DNA from 3 places in the Mesorhizobium sp. WSM3864 genome. Region 1 is predicted to be linked to each of the others. Evidence: predicted binding sites of a transcription regulator. Region 1 holds the regulator's gene; each other region holds the start of a gene.
The links. Region 1 encodes PhoB, which activates phosphate uptake and scavenging genes when phosphate is short. Its sites were predicted from a motif close to TGTCATNNANCTGTCAT; they were not measured.
Positions count from the first base shown of each region.

Region 2: a site for PhoB is predicted at 2,291-2,307, ahead of CK215_RS04970 (LTA synthase family protein). Genes of this name have one in related genera too.
Region 3: a site for PhoB is predicted at 2,039-2,055, ahead of CK215_RS10685 (alkaline phosphatase). Genes of this name have one in related genera too.

Region 1 covers NZ_NSGD01000004.1:339,600-343,772, reverse strand. The annotation lists gene CK215_RS12045 (ROK family transcriptional regulator) at 1-1,195, shown strand, start outside; gene phoB (phosphate regulon transcriptional regulator PhoB) at 1,512-2,201, opposite strand; gene phoU (phosphate signaling complex protein PhoU) at 2,221-2,925, opposite strand; gene pstB (phosphate ABC transporter ATP-binding protein PstB) at 2,946-3,749, opposite strand; gene pstA (phosphate ABC transporter permease PstA) at 3,746-4,173, opposite strand, start outside.
Region 2 covers NZ_NSGD01000002.1:133,962-138,134, forward strand. The annotation lists gene fabG (3-oxoacyl-[acyl-carrier-protein] reductase) at 101-838, opposite strand; gene CK215_RS04960 (CopG family transcriptional regulator) at 912-1,127, opposite strand; gene fabD (ACP S-malonyltransferase) at 1,139-2,080, opposite strand; gene CK215_RS04970 (LTA synthase family protein) at 2,338-4,173, shown strand, end outside.
Region 3 covers NZ_NSGD01000004.1:73,455-77,627, forward strand. The annotation lists gene CK215_RS10675 (TetR/AcrR family transcriptional regulator) at 11-628, opposite strand; gene CK215_RS10680 (MFS transporter) at 707-1,990, shown strand; gene CK215_RS10685 (alkaline phosphatase) at 2,127-3,701, shown strand; gene CK215_RS10690 (hypothetical protein) at 3,799-4,083, opposite strand.

The DNA of each region.
Region 1 (4,173 bases):
CCGCGCCATGGTGCTCTCGGCCTTGCGCCGGGCCGGCCAGCCGTCGCGCACGGAAATCGCCGCGACCACCGGGCTCAGCCATTCGACCATTTCGGCGATCTCTTCCGACCTGATCCAGGAAGGCATCCTGGCCGAGAGCAAGCCGAGCGAGACCGCGTCTCTGAAGCGCGGCCGGCCACAGGTGGGCCTCGCGCTCAAGCCTGAGGCGGCAGCGGTGGTAACGGTGGTGCTGTCGCTCAATTTCCTCTCGGTCGCCGTTATCGATTATGCGGGCCAGGTCATCGCCGAGGAGCAGCGCCGCCTCGATACGCTCACCATGCCGCGCGACGAGCTGATCGGCGAATGCTTGGCGATCGTGCGGCGCCGGCTGGACGATCCGGACCTCGACGTCGGCAGCGTCGCCCGCATCGCCATGGGCATCCAGGGCATCACCGATTCCCATGCCCGCGCCATGCTATGGTCGCCGATCACGCCGCTGACCGACATTCCCTTCGCCGACATCCTGGAAAAGGAATTCGGCATTCCGGCCACCATGGAAAACGACTGTAACATGATGGCGGTGGCGCTGCAGTGGCGCGATCCCGACCGCTATCGCGACAATTTCATCGCCATCCTGCTCTCGCACGGCATCGGCATGGGCCTGGTGCTGAAGGGCGAGCTGTTCACCGGCACGCATTCTTCCGGCGGCGAGTTCGGCCACATGATCCATCGTCCGGGCGGCGCGCTTTGCCGTTGCGGACGCCGCGGCTGCGTCGAAGCCTATGCCGGCAACTACGCCATCTGGCGCAGCGCCATGAAGATGAGCGAGAACGCCGAGCCGGTCGATGTCGGCGACGCCGACATGCGGGCGCTCGCGGCCAAGGCGCGCGAGACGGATGGCCCGGAGCGCGAGGCCTATCGCCGGGCCGGGGAGGCGCTGGGCTTCGGCCTCGGCAGCCTGTTCGCGCTGATCGACCCAGCGCCGGTCGCCATGGTCGGCGTCAGCGCCGCCGCCTTCGACCTGATCGAGCCGGCGCTGCGCGAGGCGATCGGCCAGACTGCCGGTGGCCAGCATTCAAATTCGATCTCCTTCGATACTGAGCCGAACGAATTGCCGCTGATCCGCGAGGGCTGCGCCATGCGCGCGCTGACCTTCGTCGACCAGGAGATTTTCGCCCCGGGCGTGCAGGCAAGAGCGGGCAAGAACGTGGCCTGAGCAGCTTCGATAGCGATCGTTGGCTTCTGTGGGTCCTGCAGACGCCGGAGATTAGCGAAGGCCCCGCAGCTTCGTCATTCCAGGGCGGAGCAGGAGCGAAGCTCCGTCGCGGAGACCCTGGAATCCATGCCATTACCTCAATCGTCGGATGAGCGGAGCAGAATTTCTGCACCGCCGCGGCGCGTGGAAGTCGCGTGGATCGTCGGGTCTGCGCCGCGTCGCGACGCTTCGTGCTCCGCCCGTGGACGGCGAAGCACCAGCGTCTCGATAACCCGCCAGCGCAGATAGAACCCGTCAGACCTTCGGTGCCCTGGATCTAGTCTTCCCTGATCGCGTAGCCCGCCCCGCGAATGGTGCGGATCACATCGGGCATCCGGCCGTTGTTGACCGCCTTGCGCAGGCGTCCGACATGCACGTCCACGGTGCGCTCGTCGATATAGATCGTCTCGCCCCAGACATTGTCGAGCAGCTGGCTGCGCGAGAACACCCGGCCGGGATGCCGCATCATGAATTCCAGCAGCCTGAACTCGGTCGGGCCGAGCCGGATCTCGCTCTTCTTGCGGTAGACGCGATGCGATTCGCGATCGAGCACGATGTCGCCGACCTTGAGCACGCTGGACAGCACCTCCGGCTTGGCGCGGCGCAGCAGCGCCTTGACCCTGGCCATGAATTCCGGCGTCGAGAACGGCTTGACCAGATAGTCGTCGGCGCCGGTCGAGAGGCCGCGCACCCTGTCGCTTTCCTCGCCGCGCGCGGTCAGCATGATGATCGGCAGGCGTTCGGTCTCGGGCCGCATCCTGAGGCGCCGGCAAAGCTCGATGCCGGACACCGCCGGCACCATCCAGTCGAGCACCAGAAGGTCGGGCACATTCTCCTGCAGGCGGATCTCGGCCTCGTCGCCGCGCGTCACCACCTCGACCTGATAGCCCTCGGATTCGAGGTTGTAGCGGAGCAGCACCCCCAGCGGTTCCTCGTCCTCCACCACCATGATGCGTGGCGCGATCATTTAGCAGGCACCTTCGCTGTCAGGCCGCCGGCGCCGACATCGCCGTCTCGTCCTGCTTAGGACGATTCGCAGGCAATTGCGTGCCGGTCAGCACATAGTAGGCGTTCTCGGCGATGTTGGTGACGTGGTCGCCTATGCGCTCCAGATTCTTGGCGCAGAACAACAGATGCGTGCAAGCCGTGATGTTGCGCGGATCCTCCATCATGTAGGTCAGGAGCTCGCGGAAGACGGAGGTGTATTTGACGTCGATGCGCTCGTCGTCGTTGCGGAGCTTGGCGAGCGCCGTGGCGTCGCCGGCCGTGTATTCCTCGATCACGCCCTGCACTTGGATCAGCACCAGCTGCGCCATCGAATCGATGGAGTGCGAAAGGTCGCGCGGCGCGGCGCTGATGCCGACCGAGCCGACGCGCTTAGCGATGTTCTTGGCAAGGTCGCCGATGCGCTCGAGATCGCCGGCCATCCGGATGGCGCCAACGACGCTGCGCAGGTCGTCGGCCATCGGCTGGCGTTTGGCGATCAGCGTGATGGCGCGATCGTCGAGCTCGCGCTGGCGCGCGTCCATGATGGCATCGTCGGAGACCACGCGCTGCGCCAGCGCGTTGTCGGAATTCAGCAGAGCCTTGGTCGACGCGCCGACCATCGAGCCGGCAAGATCGCCCATGTCGCGGATGAGCTGGCTGATCTGCCTCAGATCCTCGTCGAAGGAAGCGACCGTATGGGCCATGGTTATGTCCTCGTATGAACTCAGCCGAAGCGGCCGGTGATGTAGTCCTGCGTGCGCTTCTCGCGGGGCGAGGTGAAAATCTTTTCGGTCCGGTCGAATTCGATCAGCTCGCCGAGATACATGAACGCCGTCTGCCGCGAGACGCGCGCCGCCTGCTGCATGTTGTGGGTGACGATCACGATCGTGTAGTCGGCCTGCAGCTCGTCGATCAGCTCCTCGATCTTGGCGGTCGAGAGCGGATCGAGCGCCGATGCCGGCTCGTCCAGCAGGATGACCTCCGGCTTCACCGCCACCGTGCGGGCGATGCAGAGCCGCTGCTGCTGGCCGCCCGAAAGGCTCTGGCCGCTGGCGTTGAGCTTGTCCTTGACCTCGTTCCACAGCGCGGCGCGCTTCAGCGCCTGTTCGACGCGATTGTCCATCTCGGCCTTGCTTATCTTCTCATACAGCCTGACGCCGAAGGCGATGTTCTCGTAGATCGACATCGGGAACGGCGTCGGCTTCTGGAACACCATGCCGATCTTGGTCCTGAGCAGGTTGAGGTCCTGCGAGCGGTCGAGGATGTTCTTGCCGTCGAGCAGCACCTGGCCTTCGGCGCTCTGCTTCGGGTAGAGCTCGTAGATGCGGTTGAGCACGCGCAGCAGCGTCGACTTTCCGCAGCCCGAAGGTCCGATGAAGGCGGTGACGCTGCGCTCGGGCAGCGACAGGTTGATGTCCTTCAGCGCCTTCGACTGGCCATAGTAGAAGTTGAGGTTCTTGACTTCGATCTTGGCCTTCTCGGCGGTCGTCTCGGCTACGTTCAGGTCGGTGGACAACATCGGTTTCATCTGTCCTCTCTGCGTCCGGTAAGGCTGCGGGCGAAGATGCTCAGCCCGAGAACCGTCAGGGTGATTATCAGTGCGCCCGTCCAGGCCAGTTGCTGCCATTCCTCATAAGGGCTCAGCGCAAACTGGAAGATGGTCACCGGCAGGCTGGCCATCGGCGCGTTGAGATTGCTCGACCAGAACTGGTTGTTGAGCGCTGTGAAGAGCAGCGGCGCCGTCTCGCCCGAAATGCGGGCGATCGCCAGCAATATGCCGGTGACGATGCCGGACAATGCGGCGCGATAGGCGACCGAGCGGATCACCACCCAGCGCGGCGCGCCGATGGCGGTGCCAGCCTCGCGCAGCGCGTTGGGCACAAGGTTCAGCATGTCCTCGGTGGTGCGCACTACCACGGGGATCACCAGGATCGACAGCGCCACCGCGCCGG
Region 2 (4,173 bases), on a different contig from region 1:
TTCAGCTCAAGCCGAGCCGAAAATGGCGGCTTTCGAGGGCCGGAGCGGAAGCGCAGGAAGCCGCCGTTTGCAGGCCGGCATCACCTGAATCTCAAATACCCTAGATCATCGCCATGCCGCCATTCACGTGGATGGTCTGGCCGGTGACATAAGCCGCCTCATTGGACGCGAGATAGGCGACGGCCGAGGCAACCTCGGCGCTGGTGCCCATGCGCCGGGTGGGAATCGCCGCCATGATGGTTTCTTTCTGCTTGTTGTTGAGCTTGTCGGTCATGGCCGATTCGATGAAACCCGGGGCGACGCAGTTGACGGTGATGTTGCGGGTGGCGATCTCCTGCGCCAGCGACTTGGAAAAGCCGATCATGCCGGCCTTGGAGGCGCAGTAATTGGTCTGGCCGGGATTGCCGGTGACGCCGACCACCGAGGTGATGTTGATGATGCGGCCATGGCGGCGGCGCATCATCGGATGGGTGAGCTCACGAGTGAGACGGAACACGGCGGTCAGGTTCACCTCGAGCACGGAATCCCAGTCGGCGTCCGACATGCGCACGAACAGGCCGTCCTTGGTGATGCCGGCATTGTTGACCAGGATGTCGACGCCTTCGAGATCGGCCTCCGCCTTCTGGCCGAGCGCCTTGACCGCATCGCGGTTGGTCAGATCCGCCGGGAAGAGCTTTACGCGGTCGCCGAGCTCGCCGGCCAGCGTTTCCAGCTTCTCGACGCGGGTGCCGTGCAGGCCGACGATCGCGCCCTGGCTGTGCAGCACCCTGGCGATCGCCTCGCCGATGCCTCCCGATGCACCAGTGACGAGCGCCTTACGGCCGGTCAGTTCGAACATTGCTTCAACCTCATTCTTCCGGACGCCCCGCGAGCGACCCTCGTTCCGCATTTGTCATGTTGTCCAGGCCATATCAGAAGTTCTCGGCGCTCACGACCGATTCTTCACCAAGCCTGATCCGCTCCAGTACTTCCGCAGCCAGGTAATAGTCCTCGAGATCTTCGAGTCCACGCTCAACGAAGTCACGCAGGTATTCGGCTTTGCTTCGATCAGTCATCGCCACGAGATCGTCGAGGCGACGCTTAGGGAGAAAGACGGATGGAAGTAAGAATGCCGCACCTGCCAGCAAGAGTTCCCTGTTTATCCTAAAGTTGCCAGCGCCGCCTCGACTTCCGCCGCCGTGCCGATGGCGCCGGTCGCGATATCGCGGTTGATGCGTCGCGCCAAGCCCGACAGCACCTTGCCGGCGCCAACTTCGTAAAGCGTCGCGACACCTTTGGCGCAGAACCATTCCACCGTCTCGCGCCAGCGCACGCGGGCAACGACCTGCTCGACCAAGCGGCGGGCAATCTCATCCGGGTCGCTGGTCGGCGTGACCGAAACATTTGAGACGATGGGAACCACCGGCGCGCTTTTCGCGACTCCGCCCAGCGCCTCGCGCATGATATCGGCGGCCGGCGTCATCAATGCCGAGTGAAAAGGTGCCGAGACCTGCAGCATCAGCGCCCGCTTGGCACCCTTTTCGGTGCACAGCTTCGCCGCCAGTTCGACGGCCGCCTTGGCGCCGGAAATCACCAGTTGGCCACCGCCATTGTCGTTGGCGATCTGACAGACCGAGCCTTGTGCCGCTTCGGCGCAGGCGGCTTCGACATCGGCCTGCTCCAGCCCGATGATGGCGGCCATGGCGCCCTCGCCCGCCGGCACCGCCGCCTGCATGGCGTTGCCGCGGGTGCGCAACAGCCGCGCGGCATCGGCCACCGAAACGAAGCCGGCTGCGGCAAGCGCCGAATATTCGCCAAGCGAATGGCCGGCGACATAAGCCACCTTGTCCTTCAACGAAAAACCGCGGGATTCCAGCGCCCTTACGGCCGCCAGCGACACCGCCATGAGCGCCGGCTGGGCATTGGCCGTCAGCGTCAGGGTTTCTTCCGGCCCCTCCCAGATCAGCTTCGACAGTTTCTCGCCGAGCGCCTCATCGACTTCCTCGAAGACATGGCGCGCCTCGGGAAAGGCATCGGCGAGGTCCTTGCCCATTCCGACGGCCTGGCTGCCCTGTCCCGGAAAGGTGAATGCGACGGCCATGTTAGCGTCTCCAGCGGCTGGTTTTTCCCTGCCTCTGGCGCAAGGCGGACGGCCAAGTCAAGCCCGCAAGCGCCAGTTCAGCGACTGTTCCAGCCGGGACAACGGCCGAGTTCCCTGTTCTGAAAAGCTTTTTGGCGATCACACCTGATGAAAACCGCTCACGAATCGTTTGCTGGCTCTTCTTATTTCCGCCACAGGCGCTAGCTTTGTGTGACATTTCGATGACAGTGGCGTGACGCGAGTGGAAGACGCGTGACATGGGCCGGGGAAGCAAAGTGGCTAGGATCAGGAAAGGCGCGGCCAAACCCGCGCCGCAATTTTTGGAAGACGATCCGTCCACCGGCTATCTGCCGGGGCGCAGATGGCCGATTGTCCGCTACGGCCTGGCGACGCTGCTTGCCTCCGCCCTTCTGGTGTTCGCCATCGAATGGATCGTGCGCGGCGACTTCTTCGGCACCGTCGACTTCTTCCTGCAGCCCTTCAAGCCCGGCTGGACCACCATCATCGTTTTTTCGCTGGTGCTGATCGGGCTCGACGCCATACTCGGCCGCAGCCATCAAAGCCTGATGATCGTCGCGCCGGTGACATTGGCATTGGCCTTTGTCGGTCACCAGAAATCGCACTATCTTGGCGATCCGCTCTACCCGACCGATTTCCTCTATGCCCGCCAGATCATGGCGCTGATGCCGCTTCTGGTGCGCGAGCGCCCCTGGACGGCAGTGCTGCTTGCGGCGGCGATCGTCGCCAGCCTCGCGCTGCTCGTCTATGGCTGGCGGCTCTGGCGCCGGCGTGTGCCGATCCTCAGCCGCAAGGGACGGCTGGCGCGCTTGACGCTTGCCGTGCCGCTGCTCGCCTTCTTCGTCTCGATCATGGACTACGCCACCTTCTCGTGGACGCGCGACAGGCTGCAGATCATCCCGATCATGTGGGACCAGAAGGAGAACTATGCCTCCAACGGCTTCGCGCTCGCCTTCGCGCTCAACGTGCCGATGGCGCATGTCTCGGCCCCGCCCGGCTATTCCGAGAAGACGATGGATGCGATCGCGCGTCCCGGGGTTGCCGCCTCGGTGCCCGACCAGAAGCCCGATATCATCGTGGTGATGAGCGAATCCTTCTGGGATCCGACGGAGCTTCCCGGCGTCAGCATCAAGCCCGATCCGATCCCGACGGTGCGCGCGCTGCGCTCGGGCTCGATGTTCTCGCCGGAATTCGGCGGCATGACCGCCAATATCGAGTTCGAGGCGCTGACCGGCTTCTCCAACGCCTTCCTGCCGGCGGGCTCGATTCCCTATCAGCAATATGTGCGCACGCCGACGCCGTCGCTGGCGACTTTCCTGAAGAGCGAAGGCTATAGGGCGCGCGCCATCCACCCGGGCACCAACTGGTTCTGGAACCGGGGCGCCGTCTACGCCGATTTCGGCTTCAGCGACTTCCGCTCGGAAGAGACGCTGCCGCCGATGGAAAAGCGCGGGCCGCTGGCCTCCGACGCGGCGATGACCGACGAGATCATGCGCGAGGCCGATGCCAGCGAAGAGCCGGTATTCCTGTTCGCGGTCAGCCTGCAGAACCACGGGCCCTACGAGCCCTACCGCTATTACAATCCGACCCATAGCGTCGACGCGCCGATCAGCACCTGGGCGCGGGAATCGCTGCTCTCCTATGCCGAAGGCTCGGCCGACGCCGATCGCGGCCTGCAGCGCCTGATCGACTGGGCGAAGAAGCGCGAGCGGCCGACCATCATCGCCTTCTTCGGCGACCACCTGCCGCCGCTCGGCCCGGTCTATGTCGAGACCGGCTTCCTCAAGGACAATGTCGCGCCGCGCAAGGAACCGACGCCCGAGGCAGCGCTCGAGCATCACGACACGCCGCTGATCATCTGGTCGAACCGCTCCGGTCCGGTCGAGAATCTGGGCTCGGTGAGCCCCGCCTTCCTGCCCTATCATATCCTTACCACGGCCGGGATCACCCACCCCTATTACACCGGCTTCCTCGGCGCGCTGCGCGAGCACTACCGGGTGGTTGACCGCAACCTTTTGCTGTCGCCCTCCGGCGAGGCGACGCCCGACTGGGCGCGGCAGAAGAAGATCGATCCG
Region 3 (4,173 bases), 270 kb from region 1:
GTGCGGACCACTATTTCTTCAAGCTGGCTTCAATCAGCAGATCGGCGTTACGGGCGACCGATGCCGCCGGTCCGTCGAGGCCGAACAATTGGCCGCTGATATAGGCGCCCTCGATCAGCAGCAGCAGCCCATCGCCGAGCGTGTCGGAATCACTCGCACCCATCGCGGCCGCCATGGCGCGCAGGCGCCGGCGCAATTCCTGCTTGTTGTTCTCGCTCACCACCCGCGCGGGATGGCCGTGCTCGGGATATTCGACCGCCGCATTGGTCATGCCGCAGCCGCGATAGTCCGGCCTCTGCGTGCGTTTGCCGACGCGGGTGAGGAAAGCGATGATCTGCGCGCGCGGATTGCCAGGATGCGCGTCCACCGCCTCGTCGAACCGCTGCCAGAATTCGAGGTCGTACTTGCGCAGATAGGAAGCGGCGAGTTCGTCCTTGGACGGGAAGGTCCGGTACAGGCTGGGCTTGGTGACGCCGGCGCGCCTGACGATCTCATCGACGCCGATCGCCCGGATGCCTTCGCGATAGAACAGGTCGCGCGCCACGTCGAGGATCTTGTCGGCAGCCTTCGGCGCCGGCGCCGTGCCGGCTCCGCTGATCGACGCTTCAATTTTTTTGTCCGATGGCATTCAACAAACTCGCTTGACAATGTTACTGACCGGTACGTATGAATGGCGCCGCTCCATTGCAACGTACCGGTCAGTAACATGATAACTCATTCCCGCCCCTTTGGCCAGCGCTACGCCTTCGTCGTCGTCGCAGTCATCTTCTTCTGCCTGCTGATCGCCGCCGGTCTCCGTTCCGCGCCGGCGGTCATGATGCTGCCGCTGGAAGAGAGCTTCGGCTGGCGGCGCGATGTCGTCTCGCTTGCCGCCGCGGTCGGCATCTTCCTCTATGGCCTCACCGGGCCATTTGCCGCGGCGTTGATGGAGCGGATCGGGCTACGCCGCACACTGCTTGCCGCGCTGCTGATCATGTCGGGCTCCACAGCGCTCAGCCTGCTGATGACCAAGCCGTGGCATCTGCTGATCACATGGGGGGTATTTTCGGGCATCGGCTCGGGCGCGGTCGCGACCGTGCTCGGCGCCACCATCGTCAATCGCTGGTTCAAGACCAATCGCGGCCTGGTGATGGGGCTGATGTCCGCCTCCAGCGCGACCGGCCTGCTGGTGTTCCTGCCGCTGCTCGCCTCGCTGGCTCAGTCGGGAGGTTGGAAGCCGGTCGCCGTTGCCATCGCCATTGCCACGGCGGCTCTCGTGCCGCTGGTCTTTCTGCTGGTGCCGGAGCGCCCGGCTTCCATCGGCCAGGTGCGTTATGGCGCCGATGCCGACGACGTGCCGCCGGTGTCGCCGGCCGCGCAAGGCAATTTCCTGGCGCATACGCTGAACACGTTGCGCCGTGCCGCGGGAACCAGGGTGTTCTGGTACCTGTTCGCCACATTCTTTGTCTGCGGTTTCACCACAAACGGCCTCGTCGGCACGCACCTCATCGCCTTTTGCGGCGACATGGGCATCGGCGAGGTGCAGGCAGCCGGGCTATTGTCGATGATGGGCATCTTCGACCTGATCGGCACGACGCTGTCCGGCTGGCTCACCGATCGTTTCGATCCGCGCAAGCTGCTTGGCGTCTATTACGCCGTGCGCGGCTTGTCGCTGATCTATCTGCCCTATTCCGGCTTCTCGGCCGTCAGCCTGATCATCTTCGCCGTGCTCTATGGACTAGACTGGATCGCCACAGTGCCGCCGACGCTCAGGCTCGCCAACGAAGCTTTCGGCGACCGCAGCGGCCCGATCGTGTTCGGCTGGATCGTCGCCGGCCACCAGGTGGGCGCCGCGGCGGCGGCGGCCTTCGGCGGCACGATGCGCGAATTGCAGGGCAATTACGAGCTTGCCTTCCTGATCGCCGGCATGACCGGCATAGCCGCGGCCTGTATTTCGCTCTTGATCAACACGAGCAAGCCGGCTTTTGAGCCGGAACCGCAGGCGGCCTAAAGCGCGACTTCCCCTTCTCCCGCAAGGGGAGAAGGGAGAGCTGTGAACTGTTATCAAAATTTCATGGTTCCGATATGCGCCTGAAACATTGAGGCCGGAGGTTTGCGGTCCCGTTCAACGCCATCCGGAGACAGCCATGAACAAGCTCTCGTTAACCCGCCGCGCTTTCGTCACCTCGGCCAGCGCCTTTGGCCTAGTCGGCGCCTCCGGTCTCGCGTTGCCTTACTATTCGCGCGCCAATCAGCGCCCGGCCTTCACCCACGGCGTCCAGTCCGGCGATATCGACGCCACCTCCGGCGTGATCTGGACCCGCACCGACCGGCCGGCGCGCGTGATGTACGAAGTGTCGACCACCGAAAGCTTCGCCGACGCCGTCAGGCTGGCGCCGCTCGATACCTCGCCCGCCAGCGACTATACGGTGAAGCGGCTGCTCACCGACCTCGCCGCCGACCAGGACATTTTCTACCGGATGACGGCCGCCGATCTTTCCGACATCAACGCCGTCTCCGAGCCGATCGTCGGCCGTTTCCGCACCGCGCCGGCGTCGAAGCGCGACGTGCGCTTCGCGTGGTCGGGCGACACCGCCGGCCAGGGCTGGGGCATCGACGAGACCGGCATGAAGACCTACTCCACCATCGCCAAGCATACGCCTGACTTCTTCCTCCATTCCGGCGACACGATCTATGCCGACGGCGCCATGAAGGACGAGGTCGACCTGCCCGGCGGCGGCAAGTGGAAGAACGTCGTCATGATCGACGGCAAGCGCAAGGTCGCCGAAACGCTGGACGAATATCGCGACCAGTGGAAGTACAACATGATGGACAAGCACGTGCTCGAGCTTAGCGCCATCTGCCCGACCTTCTACCAGTGGGACGACCACGAGGTGGTGAACAACTGGTCGGATTCGAAGGACCTGACGGCCGACAACCGCTACACTGAAAAATCCATCCATGTGCTGGCGGCCCGAGCGGCGCGCGCCTTCCATGAAATGACGACCATCCGCTACGAGCCTTCGGAACCGGGACGCGTCTATCGCAAGATCGCCCACGGGCCGCTGCTCGACGTGTTCTTCCTCGACATGCGCTCCTATCGCGGCCCGAACGGCCCCGACATGGAGGACACGCTGACGCCGAAGTCGCGCATGCTCGGCGAGCAGCAGACGCAGTGGCTGAAGCGCGAGCTGGCGAATTCCAAGGCGACCTGGAAGATCATCGCCGCCGACATGCCGCTCGGCCTCGTCGTCTGGAACGACGCGGCCAAAAAGGCCGGCGCCGAGGCGGTCAGCAACGGCGACAATGGCACGCCAAAAGGCCGCGAGCTCGAGTTCGCCGACCTGCTGCGCTACATCAAGAACGCCGGCATCACCAACACGGTGTGGCTGACCGCCGACGTCCACTATACGGCGGCGCATTACTACAATCCGGACAAGGCGCAGTTCCAGGATTTCAACCCGTTCTGGGAATTCGTCTCCGGCCCGATCCACGCCGGCACCTTCGGTCCCAACGATCTCGACATGACCTTCGGGCCCGAGCTGAAGTTCATCAAGGCGCCGAGCGCCGAGCAGGGCCAGAACCTGCCGCCATCAGCGGGCCTGCAGTTCTTCGGCCTGGTCGACATTTCCGGCGCCACCGAGCAACTAACGGTGCGGCTGATGGATCGCGACGACAACGAGCTCTACAAGGTCACGCTCGATCCGGTGCGGTCGGCTTAGGGTCGGGACGAGGCACCCCCCTATTTCCTGCCGGACTGTCCGGCAGGGCACGGGGGCATGTGCCGGAGTGCTACCGTTGTCAGAAAGCCGTCCGCAATTAGTCCGGATAGCAGGTCGCGGGAATGTTCGGCCAGACGGCGGTGTCGCAGTTGGCTGCCTTCTGGCGCTGCTTGAAGGCGGCGCTGACCGGGCCGGTGACGATCGGGTCGACCCCGTCCGGGGCGTCGGCAAACATCTGCTGCGCGGTTTTGGCATCAGGGGGCGAGGGCTCGGCTTCTCTCAGGGCAGCCGCCGACTGCGCGGCGCCAGCCGCGACAAGCACGCCAAGCGCTGCCCACGCGAAAACCGGACGCAATCTGGACATCTGATCGGTCATGAACATGAAATTGCCCGGCCCCTCAAAGGTTCCGCGTTGGTTAACAGAATCATTTCACACCAAGACGTTTAAGAATCAGTGACCATTTATTTGGGG